3 regions of the Mesorhizobium sp. PL10 genome follow, and region 3 is predicted to be linked to each of the others. Evidence: predicted binding sites of a transcription regulator. Region 3 holds the regulator's gene; each other region holds the start of a gene.
The links. The regulator LexA, encoded in region 3, represses DNA repair genes until DNA is damaged. The targets are predictions, from matches to a motif close to TGTTCNNNNTGTGTTCNG.
Positions count from the first base shown of each region.

Region 1: ACWGTO_RS00985 (helicase-related protein) is a predicted target of LexA. The motif match lies at 2,274-2,291, and genes of this name have one in related genera.
Region 2: uvrA (excinuclease ABC subunit UvrA) is a predicted target of LexA. The motif match lies at 4,237-4,254, and genes of this name have one in related genera.

Region 1 covers NZ_JBSKBR010000001.1:199,880-207,504, reverse strand. The annotation lists gene ACWGTO_RS00995 (FAD-dependent oxidoreductase) at 1-1,139, opposite strand, end outside; gene ACWGTO_RS00990 (TetR/AcrR family transcriptional regulator) at 1,222-1,806, shown strand; gene ACWGTO_RS00985 (helicase-related protein) at 2,457-5,855, shown strand; gene ACWGTO_RS00980 (RNA-binding S4 domain-containing protein) at 5,872-6,258, shown strand; gene fdxA (ferredoxin FdxA) at 6,408-6,746, shown strand; gene ACWGTO_RS00970 (CarD family transcriptional regulator) at 7,118-7,625, shown strand, end outside.
Region 2 covers NZ_JBSKBR010000010.1:257,582-265,206, reverse strand. The annotation lists gene ACWGTO_RS18655 (OsmC family protein) at 1-250, opposite strand, end outside; gene ACWGTO_RS18650 (DUF2306 domain-containing protein) at 275-673, opposite strand; gene ssb (single-stranded DNA-binding protein) at 707-1,237, opposite strand; gene ACWGTO_RS18640 (cupin domain-containing protein) at 1,402-1,836, shown strand; gene ACWGTO_RS18635 (ArsR/SmtB family transcription factor) at 1,881-2,195, shown strand; gene ACWGTO_RS18630 (SRPBCC family protein) at 2,192-2,665, shown strand; gene ACWGTO_RS18625 (ATP-dependent Clp protease proteolytic subunit) at 2,695-3,303, shown strand; gene ACWGTO_RS18620 (hypothetical protein) at 3,414-3,671, shown strand; gene uvrA (excinuclease ABC subunit UvrA) at 4,405-7,326, shown strand; partial or broken gene ACWGTO_RS18610 (GNAT family N-acetyltransferase) at 7,361-7,625, shown strand, end outside.
Region 3 covers NZ_JBSKBR010000006.1:82,388-90,012, reverse strand. The annotation lists gene moaC (cyclic pyranopterin monophosphate synthase MoaC) at 1-247, shown strand, start outside; gene ACWGTO_RS11785 (molybdopterin molybdotransferase MoeA) at 248-1,453, shown strand; gene lexA (transcriptional repressor LexA) at 1,572-2,315, shown strand; gene ACWGTO_RS11775 (ComEC/Rec2 family competence protein) at 2,309-4,765, opposite strand; gene gltX (glutamate--tRNA ligase) at 4,869-6,293, shown strand; gene gltA (citrate synthase) at 6,475-7,625, shown strand, end outside.

The sequences.
Region 1 (7,625 bases), on a different contig from region 3:
AGCTTCAGCGAAATCCTGCGCTTGGCGATCGGGTTGATGTTGACGAAACCAAGCACGAGGTTACGCAGGAAGCGCCTCAACGGGGTGCGCGTCAGCGCCATGCCGGTAAGCCGGCCGGCCAGTTCGATCACCTCCTTCGCCGCCGGGCGGCGAAGCGTCTCGTAGAGGTCGAGCTCGCTTTCAGGGCGGATGCCGTTGATCACATCGCCAAGCAGTTCTCCCAGCACCACGGCATCGATCAGTCCGGTGTTCATCCCCTGACCACCGGCCGGGCTGTGCACATGGGCGGCATCGCCCATCACGAACAGGTTCCCCTTGCGATAGGATTTGGCGATGCGGTGATGGACGCGGAAGCGCGTGCTCCAGCTTAGATCGAGAACCCGCGCCTTGCTGGCGGAAGGGCCACGGCTGTCCAGCAGCGCCTGGACGTCCGCGATGCCAGGCCGCTCCGGCGCCTCATCCATGGTCGCGACGATGCGGTAGGACCCGTCCGGCAGCGGCGCGACGACGACCAGCCCGCCCGGCGAGAACAGCAGCGAGACTTCCGTCGGGCCGAGCGGCCAGTCGAGGCGGACGTCGGCGAGAACAAAGGACCCGTCATAGGCCTCACCGTCGAAGCCGATGCCCGCAGCGTCGCGGACCACGCTATGCATGCCGTCTCCACCGACGACGTAGCGTGCCGCGATCGTGCTTTCACGTCCGTTCTGGACAAGAGTAACACGTGCTCCGTCCTTATCCTGCGTTACCCCTTTCGCCTCGACGCCGCGATGGATCCTGCCACCCAGTGCAGCAATGCGTTCGGCCAGCACCTTCTCGGTCAGGTTCTGCGGGATCATCAGCACATAGGGATATGCTGTGGGCAGACCGGCGAAGTTGAGATTGACCAGCGTCCGGTCGCGGTCGCGGATGGCAAAATTGTCGAGCTTCAATCCGAGTTCGACCAGGCGCCCGGTGACGCCGAGTGGCTTCAGTGTTTCCAGCGTCTGCGCATGGATCACGCCGGCGCGTGAGGTGTTGAGGCCTTCGGCGAGACGGTCGACCAGCACATGGTCGACGCCTGCCTGATGCAAAGCAATTGACAGCCCAAGGCCAGTTGGGCCGGCGCCAATGATCAGGACTTCGGTGGTATCGGGCAGCATTTTCTGGCTCCATTTGTCAACGCTTGGTGACTTTTAGTTTGAGCGCTTGAATTTGTCAACAGTCGTTGGCATATGAATTCTCATGATTACGAATCAGCCTAAGAAACCCAGCAAATCCGACCGTACCCGCGCACAAATCCTGGACGCCGCCAGACAGCTTTTCGCCGAGCATGGCTATGATGGCGCCTCGATCCGTGACATCGCCGCACGCGCGTCGATCGATCCGGCAATGGTGATCCGCTACTTCCACAGCAAGGATGAACTGTTCGCCAGGGCAGCGCTGTTCGACCTGCAACTGCCGGCAACCCAAGTGACCGACGAAAGCTCGATCGGTGATGCAATTATCCGACGCTTCCTTCGAACATGGGAAGGCTCAGTCAACGCCACCGGCATGGTCATCCTGCTGCGTTCAGCAGCATCGAACGAATTTGCCGCCGACAAAGTTAGGGAGATCTTCGCTACGCAGGTGAGACCGGTCGTTGCGGCGTTCGGCGACCCTGCCGACGCCGGCCGACGCGCCGGACTTGTCGCCAGCCAATTGCTTGGCCTGGCGACCTGCCGCTATCTGCTGCAGCTTCCACCGGTCGTTGCCCTGTCGCATGATGAAATCATCACCAGCATCGGCCCGACCTTGCAGCGCTACGTCACCGGAGCGGCGGCGGCCTGAAAGTCGGCCAGGCCGACGACTGTAAGCTGATCACTTGTGCTGTTCCGGCACGCAAAGATTAACAGCTCTGGCTCCGCCTGTGCGAAACCCGCGTCACAAGCTGTGAATTCTCGGTGGACAAGCTGTGCATAACACAACATGTTGGGGTGAACAAAACGGGAAAATCCCCACATCGCCAATTCGTCGCCGATTCGTTCCGGCTTTGACCGGAACGTTAACGACGAAGACCCAAGCCCACCAGCCAAATGGTTAAGGCCGGTTAGGAAAAGTCAATAATTTCATAACCTTGACGGCGACCGATTGGAGCGCGACGAGGCTTCGCCGACGAAGGTTAACGCGAACGCTCGCCTTGCATGAATCGGGCCAGTTTCAGGGATTCAGCATGTGGTGAGACTCCCGGTTACAAAATCCACATGTAGCCGTGAACAAAAGCTGAATCTGCTGGAGTCACTGATTCGTCGCCGTTTCGTTCCAGACTCGTTCCAACTGTTAATCGGAAGAGAATCCGGGGCTAGAAAGAAACTCCAGAACTGCCGGCCGGAACATTCCGCTTTCGCTTCGCGCCCGAAGTCCCTATGTGTCGCCTGTCATACGCGCCATGCGAGGCGCGCTCCCGACAACACGATGCAGAAAGCCTCATTTCCGGGCCGATGAACATCCAGCCGAAACACACCGAGCCGCTGATCCTGTCGGGCCGCGACGTGACCGCCGTGCTGGGGCCGACCAACACCGGCAAGACCCATCTCGCCATCGAGCGAATGGTCGCGCATGAGAGCGGCATCATCGGCCTGCCGCTCCGCCTTCTGGCGCGAGAAGTCTACGCCCGCGTCTGCGAAAAGGTCGGCGCCCACAAAGTGGCGCTGATCACCGGCGAGGAAAAGATCCAGCCGCCCGGCGCGAAATATTCGGTCTGTACCGTCGAGGCCATGCCGCGCGAAACCGACGCTGCCTTCGTCGCCATCGACGAGGTGCAGCTTGCCGGTGACCTCGAACGCGGCCACATCTTCACCGACCGCATCCTGCACCTGCGTGGCCGCCAGGAGACGCTGTTGCTTGGCGCGGCCACCATGCACGGCATCCTGCAACGGCTGTTGAAGGGCGTCTCTGTGGTGACGCGGCCTCGGCTGTCACACCTGGCCTATGCCGGCTCGAAGAAGCTGACCCGGCTGCCCCGGCGCACGGCGATCGTCGCCTTCTCCGCCGACGAGGTCTATGCCATCGGCGAACTGATCCGCCGACAGCAAGGCGGCGCCGCCGTCGTGCTGGGCGCCCTCAGCCCACGCACCCGCAACGCCCAGGTGGCAATGTTCCAGGCGGGCGATGTCGACTATCTCGTTGCCACCGACGCCATCGGCATGGGTCTCAATCTCGATCTCGACCATGTCGCCTTTGCCCAGAACCGCAAATTCGACGGCTACCAGTACCGCAATCTGACGGCGGCCGAGCTCGGCCAGATTGCCGGCCGCGCCGGCCGGCATCTGCGCGATGGCACCTTCGGCGTCACCGGCCAGGTCGATCCGCTGGACGAGGACCTGGTCAAGCGCATCGAAGGCCATGAATTCGATCCGGTGAAGGTGCTGCAATGGCGCACCGCGCATTTCGATTTCGCCAACCTCGATGCGCTGAAGCGCTCGATCGAGACCAACGCACCGGTCGAAGGCCTGACACGGGCGCTGCCGGCGGTCGATGCGCAGGCGCTCGAACATCTCTCCCGCGATGAGGACATCCGCGCGCTCGCCACCAATGCCAAGCGCGTGGCGCTGCTGTGGGAAGCCTGTGCGCTGCCCGATTACCGAAAGATCGCACCTGCCCAGCACTCCGACCTGATCGCCTCGATCTATACGGACCTCGCCAAACACGGCCATGTCGACGAGAACTACATGGCCGAGCAAGTGCGCAGGGCCGACACGACCGAAGGCGATATCGATACGCTGTCGCACCGGATTGCCCAGATCCGCACCTGGACATTCGTGTCCAACCGGCCGGGCTGGCTGGCCGATCAGGCACACTGGCAGGAAAAGACGCGCGAAATCGAAGACAGATTGTCGGATGCGCTGCATGAGCGGTTGACGAAACGGTTTGTAGACCGCAGGACTTCCGTCCTCATGCGGCGCCTTAGAGAAAATACAATGCCTGAAGCCGAAATCAGTCCTACCGGAACCGTCCTTGTCGAAGGCCATCATGTCGGCGAGTTGCAAGGGTTCCGCTTCACCGCCGACCAGAGCGCTGGCGGCGAAGACGCCAAGGCCGTGCGCACGGCGGCGCAAAAAGCACTGGCCGCCGAGTTCGAGGCGCGCGCCGACCGTTTCGGCGCCTGCGCCAATGGCGACCTCGCGCTCGGCTCCGACGGCACGCTGCGCTGGATCGGCGCACCGATCGGCACGCTGGTTGCGGGCGAAGACGCGCTGAAGCCGCGCCTGGTGCTTCTGGCCGATGAGCAGCTGACCGGCCCGGCCCGCGACAAGGTCGCCGCGCGCGCCGAGCGTTTCGTCAATTTCCAGATCGAATCCCTGCTGAAGCCGTTGGTCGACTTGAAGAATGCCGAGCAGATCACCGGCATCGGCCGCGGCATCGCCTTCCAGCTCGTCGAACATTTCGGCCTCATCAACCGCCGCGACATCGCCGAGGAGATGAAGTCGCTCGATCAGGAGGGACGCGCCGCCTTGCGTCGGCTCGGCGTGCGCTTCGGCGCCTACCATGTCTTCGTGCCGGCGCTGATCAAGCCTGCTCCGGCCGGGCTGATCACACTTTTGTGGGCGCTGAAGAACGACGGCAAGGACAAGCCTGGCTTCGGCGACGTGGTGCACGCGCTGGCCTCGGGCCGCACCTCAGTGGTCATCGACCCGGCTTTCGACAAGACTTTCTACAAGCTCGCCGGCTACCGCAATCTCGGCCGCCGCGCCGTGCGCATCGACATTCTGGAACGGCTGGCCGACCTGATCCGCCCGGCGACCAACTGGAAGCCCGGCCTCGGACAGCGCCCGGACGGCGCCTATGACGGACAGTCTTTCATGGTGACGCCGCCGATGATGTCGATCCTGGGCGCAACCGCCGACGACATGGAAGAGATCCTAAAGGGTCTCGGCTACCGCGCCGAGCCGAAACCGCCCGCAGAGGTGAAGGCGCGGCTGGAAGCGCAGGACAATGCAGCGCGGGAAGCCGCAGCGGCCAAGCTGGCAGCGGACGAGGCTGCAAAGGCCGAACAGGCCAAGGCGGCGGAAGCCACCGCAACTGACGCTGTCGCCCAAGCGCCGGTCGACGGTTCTGAACCGACTGCCGTCACTAAGGTTACAGCTGAGGAGCCCGTTGCCGAAGTGGCAGCGGAGGCTGTTGAAGACGCTCAGCCGCCTGCCGAAGTTACGGACGAGACATCTCTGGCGGCGGAAGCCGCGGCTGAAACACCTGCGGAACCCGCAGTTGAGCCAGAAGCGGAAGTTGCCGAAGTTCCGCCTGCAGCGGTCGAGGCGGAAGCGGAAGCCGTCGAGGCCGCATCGCCAGAACCCGCCGCCGAAACCTCAGTTACAGCCGAAGTGACCCCAGCCGAAGCGGCCGTGGCGGAAGCTGCTGCCGGCGAAGCCGCGCCAGAGGCTGAAGAACCAAAGCCGATATTGCTGTGGCGGCAGGGCCGTTTTGAGCAGCGCCCACGCCATCGGCACGAAAACCGCCAGGACAATCGTCCGCGCAACGGCCAGGCTGCCCGCACCGATGCGCCTGCCGACGCTGCCGGCGGACAGCCCGCAACCGGCGAACGGCCGGCCTATCAGGGCCGGCGCGACCAGCGCGACGGTGCTGCCAAGCCGCGCTTCGACCGTTCGAAGTTCAAGCCCAAGCCGCAGGCCGAAGGCGAACAGCGCCGCGACGGCAAGCTGCAAGGCGAGCGTCGCGAAGGCCGCCCAGACTGGAAAGGCGGCAGGTCGGAAGGCAAGGGCGGCTCGCAAGGCGGCAAGCCGGCCTTCCAGCCCAAGCCGCGCGAGGAGCGTCCCGTGCGCTTCGATCCGGATTCGCCCTTCGCCAAGCTCGCCGCCTTGCGCGATCAGCTGAAGAAGTAGGCTCAGGCGCGCTGCGATGGTTGCTGAAGGTCGTCAGCGCATCGACAAATGGCTGTTCTTTTCGCGCGCGGTAAAATCGCGCTCGCTGGCGGCCAAGCTGGTGATCGCCGGACGCGTGCGCGTTAACAGCGACAAAGCAGCGCAGGCATCGGATCTGGTCAAACCAGGCGACGTTTTGACCATCACGCTCGAGCGCCGCATCTCCGTCTGGAAGGTGCTCGGCACCGGTGTGCGACGCGGCCCCGCCGAGGAAGCGCGCACGCTCTATGAGGATCTGTCACCGCCGCCTGCGCCCAAAGGCGAGGCTGTCGCCGATGCCATTCCCGCGTTGCGCGAGGCCGGCAGCGGCCGGCCGACCAAGAAAGAGCGCAGGCAAACCGACCGGCTGTTTGGGGATAACTGAGAGGATCTGCGGTCTCCGCCGTGCCGGTGATCTGGAATTCCATTCCGGAAGCGCCGGTCCCACCGGCAATGGCCGCCCTTGCAAGCGGCAGGCAAAGGCGTTACCTCACCAAAAAGCCTGATAAAATCGGGACGTCCCGGAGCCGACCAATGACCTATGTCGTGACCGACAACTGCATCAAATGCAAGTACATGGACTGCATCGAGGTCTGTCCGGTCGACTGTTTCTATGAAGGCGAAAACATGCTCGTCATACATCCCGACGAGTGCATCGACTGCGGCGTCTGCGAACCGGAATGTCCGGCCGATGCGATCAAGCCCGACACCGAGCCGGGTCTCGACAAATGGTTGCAGGTCAACACCGAATACGCCGAGAAATGGCCCAACATCACCGCCAAGAAGGAGCCTCCGGCAGACGCCAAGACCTTCGACGGCGAGGCCGGCAAGTTCGAGAAATATTTCTCCGCTGAGCCAGGCGAAGGCGACTGATGCTACGGCCGACTTGGCCGTCATAACGCTGCGTAACGCGCATCACAGATTACCTGCCTTGACAGGCGGCGATGTCGCTCGGCCTTCGCGTTTGCAGCAAAACCTTGATTCTTCCTACTTTTTGTGCTACATCAGCTGAAACATGCCGGTGACACAACGTCGATTTATGGCGCAAGCGCCCCAAATCACTGAAAGGTGAAATCCCCAATCGGACCAGAGCGATCTGGGCCAGGCAGTCGCTATGTGTGCGGTTTGCCGGTCCCGGCTTTTTCCGATGGGTTCATCTGTTGTGCGGCTAACGATCGGTTTCCCCGGTCGCACGCGTTCGGACCGGCAGGCCGCCGGTGCCACAACAAGGAGTTCAGGGCGTAATGGCAACGATCCCCCCGCAGAAGAAGTCCACCGCGGCACGTCACGGTTTCAAGACCGGCGAGTACATCGTCTATCCGGCGCACGGCGTCGGCCAGATCGTCTCGATCGACGAGCAGGAAGTTGCGGGCCACAAGCTGGAACTGTTCGTCATCGACTTCCAGAAGGACAAGATGCGCCTGAAGGTGCCGGTCGCCAAGGCGACCTCCATCGGCATGCGCAAGCTGTCCGAAGAGGATTATGTCGAGCGCGCGCTGAAGGTCGTGCAGGGCCGTGCCCGCGTCAAGCGCACCATGTGGTCGCGTCGCGCCCAGGAATATGATGCCAAGATCAATTCGGGCGACCTGATCTCGATCTCGGAAGTCGTGCGCGACCTCTACCGCGCCGACAACCAGCCGGAGCAGTCCTATTCCGAGCGTCAGCTCTATGAGGCCGCGCTCGACCGCATGGCCCGCGAGATCGCCGCGGTCAACCGCATGTCGGAAACCGAAGCTGTGCGCCTGATCGAGG
Region 2 (7,625 bases), on a different contig from region 3:
TTGGGTCGCTTTCGGCGCGGTCGGCGTCGAGCTCGACGGTGCAATCCTCGATCGCCTCGCGGCCTTTTTCGAGGATGTGGACGACATCATAGGCCGAGCAGCCGCCAGTGCCGATCAGCACCAGCTCCATCGGGCTTGGGCCTGGCGTCTTGCCCTCGGGACCGGAGGCGGTTCCAAGCACGAGCTTGTGGCCGCTGCCGGACTCGCCGACGAAAGTGCGCTCTTCGACCCACTTGATCCGTGCTTTCACAGCAATCTTCCTTCTAGAAATGCGTCACTGGCCGAACACGACCGCATGCATGATGCGCCCTGGCAGCAGAGTGAACACGCCGGCGCCGATCAACGCGAAAACGTAGAGCGAAATCATGACCCTGCGATGTTTGGCGACGCGATGTATATGCGCGTGCCAGACCGCCAGCGGCACGGTGATCAACACGATGATCGACAAGAGGTGGATCGGGCTGAACGGGCCGATGAGGCGGATCTGCTGGATCCAGAAACTGGAGATGGCGATGACCAGCATCAGCGCCGCCCAGGCATAGCCCATCGCGCGGTGGCGCGTCGTGCCTTTCGGCAGCGCCAATTGGGCGCCGCCGATAACCAACGCGGCAAGGGCCGCGAAAGCGTGCCAGGGAATGGGAGGGGGCGCCGACAGAAGCGGTCCGAGCGACATTGCGCCCTCTCCTCAGATGCTATCGCTCAACGCTCAGAACGGGATTTCGTCGTCCAGTTCGCGCGACGAACCGCCGCCACCGCCGCCGCCTCTGGAACCGCCGCCGCCACCGCCGCGGTTGAAGCTTTCATTGGGGCCCGACTGGCCGAAATCCGAACCACGGCTCGCACTGCTGCCACCGGCATAGTTGCCGACCTGGCCGCTGCCCTCGCCGCGTGAATCGAGCATCTGCAGCTCACCGCGGAATTTCTGCAGCACGACTTCCGTCGTGTATTTGTCGGCGCCGGTCTGGTCCTGCCATTTGCGTGTCTGCAGCTGGCCTTCGACGTAAACCTTCATGCCCTTCTTCAGATATTGCTCGGCGACCTTGGCGATCTGGTCATTGAAAATGACGACGTTGTGCCACTCGGTCTTTTCCTTGCGCTCGCCGGAATTCTTGTCGCGCCAGCTTTCCGACGTGGCGATGCGGATGTTGACGACCGGATCACCGGAATTCAGGCGGCGGATTTCGGGGTCCGCGCCGAGGTTTCCGACCAGAATGACCTTGTTGACGCTACCCGCCATGACACTTCTCCGCGCTCATCCGAAACAAATTTCAAGTCGCTCACCTTACAGCCTGCGAGCCGCCCATGCCCGCAAAGGCTGGCTTTTCCCACAAGGTTTTTGTTCTTTTTTTGTTCTATTCCTGCCGCCCCCTTCTGTCAAGGAACGTCAACAAGAGGTAGGGTATGCGCCTGAAATTGCGACCATGCGGGATCGAAAGGCTGTGGCGAATGAAGGTCATTGCGCATCTGGACCAGCCGCGCGAGCAATGGCGGGCCGGCGTGGAGACCCGCATGCAGGTTTCCGCCAGCAATGGAGCCCGCCAGCTTTGCATGTTCGAACAATGGGTTCAGCCGGGCGTCGGGGCTCCGTCACATCGGCACCCGGTCGAGGAGGTGCTGAGCGTCATCGCCGGAACCGCCGAAATGTGGATCGATGACGACCACGTGACGCTGACTGCCGGACAGTCGCTCCTCATTCCAGCGCAGAGACAACACGGCTTTCGAAATGCCGGCACCGATACGCTTCATATCCATGCCGTGTTGGCGTCGCCAATCTTCGAAGCGACGTTCGAGGGGGCAACCGCGCCGGTGAGGCGCTGGCTTGCAGCGAGCGAATAAAACAGCGCTTGCCAAATCGATAAGTATCGACTTATGCTTTTGCCATGATCGAAGCAGAGATTTTTCGCGCCCTCGCCGACCCGACACGGCGTGCCGTCTTTGAACGGCTTGCCGCCGGCGAGATGAGCGTGTCGGAGTTGCGCAGCGGCATGAGCGTGTCGCAGCCGGCGGTGTCGCAGCACCTGGCGGTGCTGCGCGGCGCCGGCCTGGTCAGCGAAAGGCGGTCGGGCCGCAATGCGTACTACCGCACCGATCCGCAAGGGCTCGAGCCGTTGCTCGGCTGGATCGAACGCTACCGCGCATTCTGGCCGGAGCGCATCGAAAGACTGAAGGCCGTTTTGAAGGACATGGACCAATGACCGATGAAAAGCAGGCGCAGACCGCCAAGGATAGCCTCGCCTTCGAATGCGATCTGCCGGACGCACCGGAAAAGGTGTGGCGGGCGCTGACCGTGCCGGAGCTGTTGGCGGCGTGGATGATGCCAAACGACATCAAGCCGGAAACCGGCACCCGCTTTGCCTTTGCCGGACCGGACGCGCCGATCGAGTGCGAAGTGCTCGATGCCGAGCCGGGGCGGTTGCTGCGCTATTCCTGGCGCGAGCGGTCCGAAACCAGAAATGCCAATGGGCTGGACAGCATCGTCACCTTCACGCTTTCCCGCACCGTTTCCGACGGCACGCATCTGCGCATCGTCCATGACGGCTTCGTCCAGGCGGCAACGCCTGCGGTTGCGATGGCGGGCGGCAGTTGCCGGCTTTCGCTCCGCGCAGACAAGCCCACGCTACCTATCGCCGCGAACGCGCCGCGCCTGTTGCTGCGCGCAGCTTGATCTAGAGAAAAACGAACGGAGACAATGGGATGAGCGGCTTTGCCAATCTGGTGCCGATGGTGATCGAGCAATCGAGCCGCGGCGAACGCGCCTTCGACATTTTCTCGCGGCTGCTGCGCGAGCGCATCATCTTTGTCAACGGCGAGATCAATGACGGCATGTCGGCGCTGGTCTGCGCCCAGCTTCTGTCGCTGGAATCGGACAATCCCGACAAGGAGATCTCGCTCTACATCAACTCGCCGGGCGGCGTGGTGAGCAGCGGCTTCGCCATCTACGACACGATGCAATATGTCAGCTGCCCGGTGTCGACGGTGTGCATGGGCTTTGCCGCCTCGATGGCCTCGTTCCTGCTGATGGCGGGAACGCCGGGACGTCGCATCGCCCTGCCCAATGCCAGCATCGTGCTGCATCAGCCCCTGGGTGGATTCCAGGGCCAGGCCTCCGACATCCAGCGCCATGCCGAAGGCATTTTGCGCACCAAGCGGCACATGACCGAGCTCTACGCGCAGCATTGCGGACGCACCTATGAAGAGGTCGAACGCACGCTCGACCGCGATTTCTTCATGACCGCGCGCGAGGCCAAGGACTGGGGCCTCGTTGACCATGTTTTCGACACCCGCAAGCAGGCGGCGGCCTGATCGCCGGATTGAACGCGAGCCGGCGTCGTGTCAATTTCGACGCCGCCGGTCTGGCCTCGCATTGGGCGCGACACTATAGTCCAGCGATGCGCTACCGCCTGAACAGACTGATGACAGCCATCGTGATCACCGCCGTGACCGCGAGCGCGGCTCTTGCCGGGGACAGCACGTCCAAGTCGTCGAAAGGCGCCCTGCCCGGCGTGACCGGCGACTACCGCATTGCCAAGCCGGCGCCGCAGCCCGAGCCCGACGACGTGCTGCCCTCCGGCGAGAACGGCACATTCAAGATCGGCGACACCGATGTCAGGATTTCCGGCAGCATCACTGTCGATGTCGGGGTGGGTGCGAACAAGCCTTCCAACCGATAGGGTGCCGGCGACAGAGCGACCCTCGTCGGCTGCCTCGGTAAGCCGCACAAACAAACAGCCCCGCCGTCGCTTCCGCAAACGGTCGGGGCTTTTTTTGGATTCCAGATCCAACTTGCCGGTAGTGTTATACCGACTTTTGTCTCGGATGCTTCGCGGCATTCAGCCGACGATCCGACTATCCGTCTCTGATTTTGGTGTGATACGGCAGGTCACGGTTTGTCGGGTGGCGAAAACGCTGAACCCTGGCACTTATGCCCGCCGCGGCTCCAACGAGATGTGGAGCCTCAAAGGACTATCCGGTGGCGTCATGCTCCGCTCCTATGTCCGTTGCGACTGTGTCGTCCGAAGCGCAAATCGCAAAACCTGCGGCGTCTCGCAGGCGCCTGTGGGCGGCGAGGCCATCGAAAGACGGCCGGCTTCGTTGACTTCTGGACACTGCGCCCCTGAGTCGGTGACGTCAACCGTTGAATAGCCGGTTACCGAAAAATGTGATCGCCGGGAGCTTACGTCAGGGTCAGTTTTTGAAACACCCTTGTCAGGTTTCTGCACAGCTTTGTCAGGAGCGTGTTCGGCCTTTGTTCTTTCCGCTTGCCCCTGTGGGAGAAAGACGGTTAAACGACTTTGGTCGAGAAGTGTGACGTCTCTCGACGTGGCGGCAAAAATACCTACATAGGGGGTGGCCGGGATAACCCCGCCGATCCCACTGATACCAGACTTGAGGCGGCGACCGGCGATGGCCGACCATAAATACCTTTCCATTCGCGGTGCACGCGAACACAATCTGAAGAATGTCGATCTCGACCTGCCGCGTGACAGCCTGATCGTCATGACCGGCCTGTCGGGCTCCGGCAAATCGTCGCTCGCCTTCGACACCATCTATGCCGAGGGCCAGCGTCGCTATGTCGAGAGCCTGTCGGCCTATGCGCGCCAGTTCCTCGAAATGATGCAGAAGCCTGATGTCGACCAGATCGACGGCCTGTCGCCTGCCATCTCCATCGAGCAGAAGACCACGTCGAAGAACCCGCGCTCGACGGTTGGCACCGTTACCGAGATCTACGACTATATGCGCTTGCTGTTCGCGCGCGTCGGCATCCCCTATTCGCCGGCCACCGGCCTGCCGATCGAGAGCCAGACGGTCAGCCAGATGGTCGACCGGGTGCTGGCGGTCGAGGAAGGCACGCGGCTGTTCCTGCTGGCGCCGATCGTGCGCGGCCGCAAGGGCGAGTACCGCAAGGAACTGCTGGAGCTGCAGAAAAAGGGCTTTCAGCGCGTCAAGGTCGACGGTGTCTTCTACGAGATTGCCGACGTGCCGGCGCTGGACAAGAAATACAAGCACGACATCGACGTCGTCGTCGACCGCATCGTCGTGCGCGGCGATCTGGCGACGCGGCTGGCCGATTCCATCGAAACCGCACTGAAGCTCGCCGAAGGGCTGGCGGTGGCAGAATTCGCCGACCGCCCACTCGACGCCAGCCAGACCGGCGAGGACTCCGTCAACAAGTCGAAGAACGAGACGCATGAGCGCATCCTGTTCTCCGAAAAATTCGCCTGCCCGGTGTCCGGCTTCACCATTCCGGAGATCGAGCCCAGGCTGTTCTCGTTCAACAACCCATTCGGCGCCTGCCCGACCTGCGACGGTCTCGGCAGCCAGCGCGCCATCGACGCCAGCCTGATCGTGCCCGACGAGAACGTCTCGCTGCGCGATGGCGCCGTCAGCCCGTGGGCGAAGTCGACCTCGCCCTATTATGCGCAGACGCTGGAAGCGCTGGGCAAGGCCTACGGCTTCAAGCTCGGCGACAAGTTCAAGGATCTGACCGAAGAGGCAAAGGAAGCCGTGCTGCGCGGCACCGGCGAGCGCGAGGTCACTTTCCAGTATGATGACGGTCTCCGCTCCTACAAGACGACCAAGACGTTCGAAGGTGTCATCCCCAATCTGGAACGGCGCTGGAAGGAAACCGAATCCGCCTGGATGCGCGAGGAGATCGAGCGCTTCATGTCGGCGACGCCCTGCCCCGCCTGCAAAGGCTACCGGCTGAAGCCGGAAGCGCTAGCGGTCAAGATCGCCGGAAAACATATCGGCGAGGTCACCGAGCAGTCGATCCGCAGCGCCGACAAATGGTTCACCGACCTGCCGGCGCAACTGAACGACAAGCAGAACGAGATTGCTGTCAGGGTGCTCAAGGAAATCCGCGACCGGCTGCGCTTCCTCAACGATGTCGGCTTGGACTATCTGACGCTGTCGCGCAATTCGGGCACGCTGTCGGGCGGCGAGAGCCAGCGCATCCGCCTGGCCTCGCAGATCGGCTCCGGCCTCACCGGCGTCCTCTATGTGCTGGACGAGCCGTCGATCGGCCTGCACCAGCGCGACAATGCGCGCCTGCTCGACACGCTGAAGCACCTGCGCGACATCGGCAACACGGTGATCGTCGTCGAGCATGACGAGGACGCCATCCTGCATGCCGACTATGTCGTCGACATGGGGCCGGCCGCCGGCATTCATGGCGGCGAGATCATCGCCCAGGGCACGCCGCAGCAGGTGATGGCCAACCCCAACTCGATCACCGGCAAGTATCTGTCGGGCGCGCTTGAAGTGGCCACGCCTGGTGTCAGGCGCGAGGCGAAGAAGAATCGCCGGCTGAAGATCGTCGGCGCGCGCGGCAACAATCTGAAGAACGTGACCGCCGAAATTCCGCTCGGCACCTTCACCGCCGTCACCGGCGTGTCGGGCGGCGGCAAGTCGACCTTCCTGATCGAGACGCTGTTCAAGGCGGCGTCGCGGCGCATCATGGGCTCGCGCGAACATCCGGCCGACCACGACCGCATCGAGGGCCTCGAGTTCCTCGACAAGGTCATCGACATCGACCAGTCGCCCATCGGCCGCACACCGCGCTCCAATCCGGCCACCTATACCGGCGCCTTCACCCCGATCCGCGACTGGTTCGCCGGCCTGCCAGAGGCCAAGGCGCGCGGGTATCAGCCGGGCAGGTTCTCGTTCAACGTCAAGGGCGGCCGCTGCGAGGCCTGCCAGGGCGACGGCGTCATCAAGATCGAGATGCACTTTTTGCCCGACGTCTACGTCACCTGCGATGTCTGCCACGGCAAGCGCTACAACCGCGAGACGCTCGACGTCGTGTTCAAGGGCAAGTCGATCGCCGACGTTTTGGACATGACGGTCGAGGAAGGCGTCGACTTCTTCGCCGCCGTGCCCGGCGTGCGCGACAAGCTCGACACGCTGAAGCAGGTTGGCCTTGGCTACATCCATATCGGCCAGCAGGCGACGACGCTGTCCGGCGGCGAGGCGCAGCGCATCAAGCTCGCCAAGGAATTGTCGCGCAAGGCGACCGGCAAGACGCTCTACATCCTGGACGAGCCGACCACCGGCCTGCATTTTCACGATGTCGCTAAGCTTTTGGAAGTGCTGCACGAACTGGTCGACCAGGGCAACACGGTGGTGGTCATCGAGCACAATCTCGAAGTGATCAAGACCGCCGACTGGGTGCTCGATCTCGGCCCCGAAGGCGGCGACGGCGGCGGCGAGCTGGTCGCCCAGGGCATGCCCGAAGCCATCGTGCGCGAAAAGCGCAGCTATACCGGGCAGTTCCTCAAGGAGCTGCTGGAACGGCGCCCCGGGGGCAAGCGCGAAGCCGCGGAATAGTAGACAGACCGGTCGAGCGCCTGGGGAGTTTTGAATGACATTCCGACAGGCGCTTGCCGGTGATCTCGACGCAGTCGTCTCGCTGACGCAGGCCGCCTATGAGCACTACACGCCCCTGCTAGGCGCCCCGCCGATCCCGGTCACCGAAGATTATGCCCCGCGCATCGAACGCGGCGAGGTTTGGCTCTTGGAGCGTGGCTCGGGTCTCGCCGGGCTGATCGTCGTCGAGCGGCATCCCGATCATGCGATGATCTTCAGCGTCGCGGTTTCCCCGCCTTCCAGGGCAGGAAACTCGGCAC
Region 3 (7,625 bases):
GCTGCTGTTGACCAAGGTGTCGATCGACATCGAGCCGGATCCCGCTTTGCCCGGCCTAAGGGTCACCGCGCTCGCCCGCGTCACCGGCAAGACGGGCGTCGAGATGGAGGCGCTGACCGCTGCATCGGTGGCCTGCCTGACGATCTACGACATGGCCAAGGCGGCCGACCGCGCCATGGTCATCTCCGGCATCAGGCTGGTGGAAAAGACCGGCGGCAAGTCCGGCGACTACAAGGCGGGTTCGTAAATGGCGCTGGTTCCGGTCGCCGAGGCGCTTCAACGCCTCCTCGACGGCGCTGCGGCGCTGCGGGGTGAAAGCGTCGCGCTGGCGGATGCGGCCGGCCGGGTGCTGGCGGAGTCAGTCGTAGCGCTGCGCACCCAGCCGCCTTTCAACGCGTCCGCCATGGACGGCTATGCGGCCCGGGCGCAGGATGTGGCATCCGCCCCGGCGCGGCTTTCTGTAATCGGAATGGCGCCTGCCGGGCGCGGCTTTGACGGCACTGTCGGCAAGGGTGAGGCCGTGCGCATCTTCACGGGCGCGCCGCTGCCTGAAGGCGCAGACACCATCGTCATCCAGGAAAATGTCAGGGATCTCGGCGGTGGCCAGGTCGAGGTCACCGAGCCGACGGCAAAGGAACGCAACATCCGCCGCCGCGGGTTGGATTTTGCGCAAGGTGACGTCCTGCTGGAGAAAGGCCGCGTGCTCGATCCGGCCGCACTTTCGCTGGCGGCATCGGCCAACCATCCGATGGTGAATGTGGTGCAACGGCCGCTAGTCGCCATCATCGCCACCGGCGACGAGTTGCTGCCGCCGGGCAGCGCGCTTGGCCCCGACCAGATCATCTCGTCCAACGCCTATGGCGTCGCGGCCGCCGCGCAATCGGTCGGCGCGCGCGCTCTCGATCTCGGTATCGCGGCCGACCGTAGGGAGGCGATTGCAGCACTGGTGCAGAAGGCAGTCGCGGCAAAGGCCGACGTCATCGTCACGCTCGGCGGAGCTTCGGTCGGCGACCACGACCTTGTGCACGACGTGCTTACCGGCGAAGGCATGAAGCTCGATTTCTGGAAGCTTGCCATGCGCCCGGGCAAGCCGCTGATGTTCGGGCGTCTCGGCGACATCAGATGCATCGGCCTGCCCGGCAACCCGGTGGCGAGCCTGGTCTGCTCGCAACTGTTCCTGAAACCGCTTTTGGCGCAGCTGGGTGGCCGCGCCCATCGGCAGGATATGCGGCAGGCGCAGCTCGGCGCCGCGATGCCGGCCAACGATCTCAGGCAGGACTACGTGCGCGCCGTGATCACGGAAGAAGCCGGCGCACTTGTCGCAACGCCGTTCGGCATCCAGGATTCGTCGATGCTGCGAATGCTGGCCGACGCCAACGGCTTGATCGTGCGCGAGCCCTTCGCTCCAGCCGCCGCCGCGGGCGCCGCCTGCAGCGTGCTGATGTTACGCTGAACAAAACGTCAACACATTCATTAAACTTTAAAAGGTTGCGGAACACAACTGGAACAGATAGTGTTTGTTCTGGGTTTGTTTTTTCTGATTCTGGTTTCAGAACCCGTGGGGGGCCGCGATGCTGACGCGCAAACAACATGAACTCCTGATGTTCATTCATGAACGCCTGAAGGAGAGCGGAATCCCGCCGTCTTTCGACGAGATGAAGGAGGCGCTCGATCTCGCTTCCAAGTCCGGCATTCACCGCCTGATCACGGCGCTGGAGGAGCGCGGTTTCATTCGCCGGCTGCCGAACCGGGCGCGCGCGCTGGAAGTGCTGCGGCTGCCAGACTCGATTGCACCCGGCCTCAATGCGGCGAAAAAGTTCTCACCAAGCGTTATCCAGGGCAGCCTCGGTCAGAACCAGGGGGGTCTCGGCCGCCAGATCAAGCCGGCCTCGCCCTCGCGTTCGATGTCTGCCGGCAATGACGACGCGGTTTCGGCGGTGTCGATCCCGGTTATGGGCCGGATCGCCGCCGGTGTGCCGATCGACGCCATCCAGCACCAGACGCATTCGATCTCGGTGCCGCCCGACATGATCATGGGCGGCGAACACTACGCGCTCGAGGTCAAGGGCGACTCGATGATCGAGGCCGGCATTTTCGACGGCGACACCGTCATCATCCGCAATGCCGACACCGCCAGCCCCGGCGAGATCATCGTGGCGCTGGTCGACGACGAGGAAGCGACACTGAAACGCTTTCGCCGCAAGGGCGCCTCGATCGCGCTGGAAGCCGCCAATCCGGCCTATGAGACCCGCATCTTCGGACCGGATCGGGTCAAGGTGCAGGGCAAACTGGTCGGGCTGATCAGGCGTTACTGAGCCGGTTTAGGTTTGTACTTTTCGCGCTGCTTGTAAGGCGGCAGGCCGCGTGCTTCGCGTGAGAAGTGGCGTTGCTCGTGCCAGGGACGGTAGGGTTTGTCGACGGCGAAGCGAATGGTTGGGGCTGTCGCGGCCGATTGCGGATCGAAGAAGACGGCGGCACTACCATCGCGGGCAAGCTGCTTCTTGGTCACGACCAGAACCAACGGGTCGCGGCACGGATTGTAGGCGGTGGCGTCGTCGATGACGATCAGGCTCGCGAAAGCGCAGGCTGGCCGGGCTGTTTTGCGGTCTTTTGCAAGCGCGACAATGGCTCCGGACGGGTGCCGGGCAATGCAGAGATCGCCTGTGCAGTAGAAGGGTGAGCCGGGCGGCAGGTCGAGCGGATCGAGATCGAACCGCCTGTCTCCCGTCTCAAATGTCTCGGGCTGAATGATGGTCTCGGCCATCAGCGCCCGTTTCCAGTTGTCGGTGGTGAATTCGTTTGCGCGGTCCCGGTTGAGAGCGAGCTCGCCGCCACCGATCGGCACAGCCACCAGATGCGCATCCTCGGAAATGAGCACATCGGGCGTGTGCACCTGCGGCACCGTCAACAGACCAGCCAGCGCGAAAGGTACGGCCGCCAGCCTCAGCCAGGTTGTGGCCATGGTTGCGATGACCAGTGCGACCGTTGCCAGCAACACGGACTGGATGGAGATCAGGCCGACGGCATCGAGCGGCGAACGCTCGGAGATCCAGGCAGAGATCGCGATCATTGCCGTCAGGCCCTTGCCCATCACATAGAGGAATGGCCCGTCCGCGCCGAACGGCATGGCCAGCGCACTGAGCACTCCGAATGGCATGACAACCAGCGATACGATCGGCATCACAATGAGATTGGCGAGCAGACTGAGCGGCGACACGCGCTGGAAATGCCAGATCGCGAACAGCAACGTGGCGCTGCCGGCAATGATCGAGGTCATGGCGAGGCCGCCCATGCCAGCCAAGAATCTTTGCGACAGAAAACCGACAAGGGAGCGCTTTGCCGGCGGCGTTCTCACTTTGTCGGCGCGGTAGTCGGCCCAGCCGGCATAGGCGCCGACAAGGGCGGCGGTGGCGGCAAACGACATCTGAAAGCTCGGGCCGACAACCTCATGCGGCGACACCAGGATGACGGCGATGGCCGAGATTGCCAGGTTGCGCATGGTGAGCGCGGCACGATCGAACAGCACTGCGATGAGCATCACCGCCAGCATGATGAAGCTGCGCTCTGCGGCGACCACGATGCCTGAAATGACGAGATAGGCGGCGATCGAGACGAGTGCCACGGCGGCCGCATATTTCTTCACCGGCCGGCGCGAGGAGAAATCGGGAAACAGTGCGAAGGCGCCACGCAGCAACGCCATGATGGTGCCGGCGACCAGCGCCATGTGCAGACCCGAAATGGAGATGATGTGGTAGATGCCGGTGCGCCGCATCGCTTCGTTGACCTCGTCCGGAATGCCGGCGCGCACGCCGACAATGAGCGCTGCGGCAATCTCGCCTTCGGCCCCGCCGATCTTGCCCCTGATATGATCGGCAATGTTTTCGCGCGCATTCTCAATCGCGGAAGAGAGCCGTGCAGTCAGTCGCGGCGGTTCCTGCGCGGCGATGGTTTTGGGATTGCCGAGAAAGAAGCCGCTGCCGCCGATGCCGCTGAAATAGCTGTCGAAGGAGAAATCGTAGCTCTCAGGCCGCACCGGACCCGTCGGCGGCAACAGCCTGGCATAGCCGGTCACCAGGGAGCCTGCCGTCATATCGGACGGAATCCTACGCGCCGAGAGCCTGACCCGCTCCGGCGCGTAGCGCAGCTTGGGGTGAGCGGTGGAAATCACGTCGAGCGTCAGCCTGACGCGGCCGTTCTCCATGTCTTCAAGACTGACAACGCGCCCGGTCAACCGTGTCTGGATCTCGGAGCCCAGCATCTGCGTTCCGGCGCGCCAGGTCTCGACCTTGGCGGCAACCACGCCCAACGCGCATAGCATCGTAGCCATGCAGCACAGATGCGTCCTTTGCCAGGATCGCGTGGCGACAGCACAGTATGTCGCCAACGCCACAATGGCGATTGGCTGGGCAAAGCCTGGCTCGCTGGCCAGCGAGAAATAGACAATGACCCCGGCCGCCAGGAAGACCGGCACCAGCAGGAAGGCAACGCCACGGTCGAGTTCCGTGCCGGCGGCCACCGCAACGCTGCGGCGGATTGCGGGCCATGACGGACGGCGGAGCAGTCTGCCCAGACGGACGCCAGTTCCAGGCACGGCGACAGGCGCTGATGGCGCGTCATCCGGAGACAAGGGCCGGACGCCAGGTCGCGTCTCGGGCAACGCGACGGGCATCGGCTCGGCATAGGGAGTATCGGCAAACAGAGAGCGTTCGCTGACGCTTGCTTCAGCGCCCTCGCCTTCCCTCGCGCCCCAGCTACGTCCAGCCATCGGGTCTGCCCCTTGCGCCCCAGACCTCCTATGCTACATGAACGCGCAAAGCGCGAAAGTCCGCGCGATCATGCCCTGCTTTCCAGCCCTTTCCGAGAGTTCCATGCCCGACAAGGTCGTCACCCGTTTTGCCCCCTCGCCCACCGGCTACCTGCATATCGGTGGTGCGCGCACGGCGCTGTTCAACTGGCTCTACGCCAAGCACACCGGCGGCACGATGGCGCTGCGCATCGAGGACACCGACCGCGAACGCTCCAGCGCCGCGGCAACCCAAGCCATTCTGGATGGGTTGACCTGGCTTGGCCTTTCCTGGGATGGCGAGGCCGTCTCACAGTACGAGCGCGCGCCGCGCCACCGCGAGGTGGCCGAGGAACTGGTGCGTCTGGGCAAGGCTTATTACGCCTACGAGACGCCTGCAGAGCTCGAGGCGATGCGCGAGGCGGCACGCGCCAAGAGCTTGCCGCCGCGCTACAATGGCGCGTGGCGCGACCGCGACCCCTCACAGGCTCCTGCCGGCGTCAAGGGCGCCATTCGCATCAAGGCGCCGATCTCGGGCGAGACCGTGGTGTATGACCGCGTGCAGGGCGAGGTGCGCTTCCCCAACAAGGATCTCGACGATTTCATCATCCTGCGTTCGGACGGTGTTCCGACCTACATGCATGCTGTCGTTGTCGACGACCATGACATGGGAGTCACCCACATCATCCGCGGCGACGACCATCTGACCAATGCGGCGCGCCAGACGGTGATCTACAACGCCATGGGCTGGGAGGTGCCGTCCATGTCGCACATCCCGCTGATCCACGGCGCCGATGGCGCCAAGCTGTCGAAGCGGCATGGCGCGCTCGGCGTCGAGGCCTACCGTGCCATGGGCTATCTGCCTGAGGCGCTGCTCAACTATCTGGCACGGCTCGGCTGGAGCCATGGCGACGACGAGGTGATGTCGATCAAGGATATGATCGCATGGTTCGATATTGGCGACGTCAACAAAGGTGCGGCGCGCTTCGACTTCGCCAAGCTCGATGCGCTGAACGGGGTGCATATGCGCAAGATGGACGACGTCCAGCTGCTCGACATCTTCATCGCCACTTTGCCCTATCTCGAAGGCGGCCCGGCGCTTGCCGCCCGCCTCGACGATAAGAGGAAGGCGCAGCTGCTGGCCGCCCTGCCGGGCCTGAAGGAGCGCGCCAAGACGCTGGTGGAGCTGGTCGATGGCGCCGGCTTCCTGTTCGTCGAGCGGCCGCTGCCGGTCGACGAGAAGGCGGCGGCACTTCTCAGTGCCGATGCGCGTACGATCCTGCGCGGCGCGCACGCGGCCTTGCAGACCGTTTCCGGCGAATGGACAGCCGCTGCGGCGGAAACCGCCGTGCGCGAGTTCGCGACGGCCGGCGGCCACAAGCTCGGCGCCGTGGCCCAGCCGCTGAGAGCCGCGCTTACCGGCCGCAGCACCTCGCCCGGCGTTTTCGACGTGCTTGCCGTGCTCGGCCGCGAGGAAAGCCTGGCGCGGATTGCGGATCAAATCGATTAGGAGCGAACTGGCCCAAGAAGATTGGCATTGAAAGGCGCGTTTCGCAGTGCAACATTAGGCCCTGGCCCAATCTGGCACGCACCTCCCAAAATGCGGTGGCGAGTTCGCGCATTCCGGTGATTTCGACGTGTCGTTTGCAGGACTTGCCTTGCCGGCATAAGGAAGATGAAGGAGTTTGAGAATGAGCGAAGCTGCGACAAAACTGGACACCGGCAGCAAGACGCATCCGTCGACTGCCACGCTCGAACTGGCCGGCAAGACGCACGAACTCAAGGTGCGAAGCGGTTCGGTCGGGCCTGACGTCATCGATATCGGTGCGCTCTACAACACCACCGGCGCCTTTACCTACGACCCCGGCTTTACCTCGACGGCAAGCTGCGAGTCGGCGATCACCTTCATCGACGGCGATGCCGGCATCCTGCTGCACCGCGGCTACCCGATCGACCAGCTGGCCGAACATGGCGACTTCCTCGAAGTCTGCTACCTCCTGCTTTACGGCGAACTGCCGACCAAGGCGCAGAAGGACGATTTCGACTACCGGGTGACGCGCCACACCATGGTGCACGAGCAGATGTCGCGCTTCTTCACCGGCTTTCGCCGCGACGCGCACCCGATGGCTGTGATGTGCGGCGTGGTCGGCGCGCTGTCGGCCTTCTATCACGACTCCACCGACATTTCGGACCCATATCAGCGCATGGTCGCCTCGATGCGACTGATCGCCAAGATGCCGACGATCGCGGCGATGGCCTACAAATACCATATCGGCCAGCCCTTCATTTACCCGAAGAACGAGCTGAACTTCGCCGCCAACTTCCTGCATATGTGCTTTGCTGTGCCGTGCGAGGAATACAAGATCAACCCGGTGCTGGCGCGCGCCATGGAGCGCATCTTCATCCTGCATGCCGACCACGAGCAGAACGCCTCGACCTCGACGGTGCGTCTCGCCGGCTCGTCGGGCGCCAACCCGTTCGCCTGCATCGCCGCCGGCATCGCCTGCCTGTGGGGCCCGGCGCATGGCGGCGCCAACGAGGCGGCGCTCAACATGCTGGGTGAGATCGGCCATGTCGACCACATCCCGGAGTTCATCGCCCGCGCCAAGGACAAGAACGACCCGTTCCGGCTGATGGGCTTCGGCCACCGTGTCTACAAAAACTACGACCCGCGCGCGAAAATCATGCAGAAGACGGCGCATGAGGTGCTGGGCGAGCTCGGCATCAAGGACGATCCGCTGCTCGATATCGCCATGGAGCTGGAAAAGATCGCGCTGACCGATTCCTACTTCATCGAGAAGAAGCTCTATCCGAACGTCGATTTCTATTCCGGCATCACGCT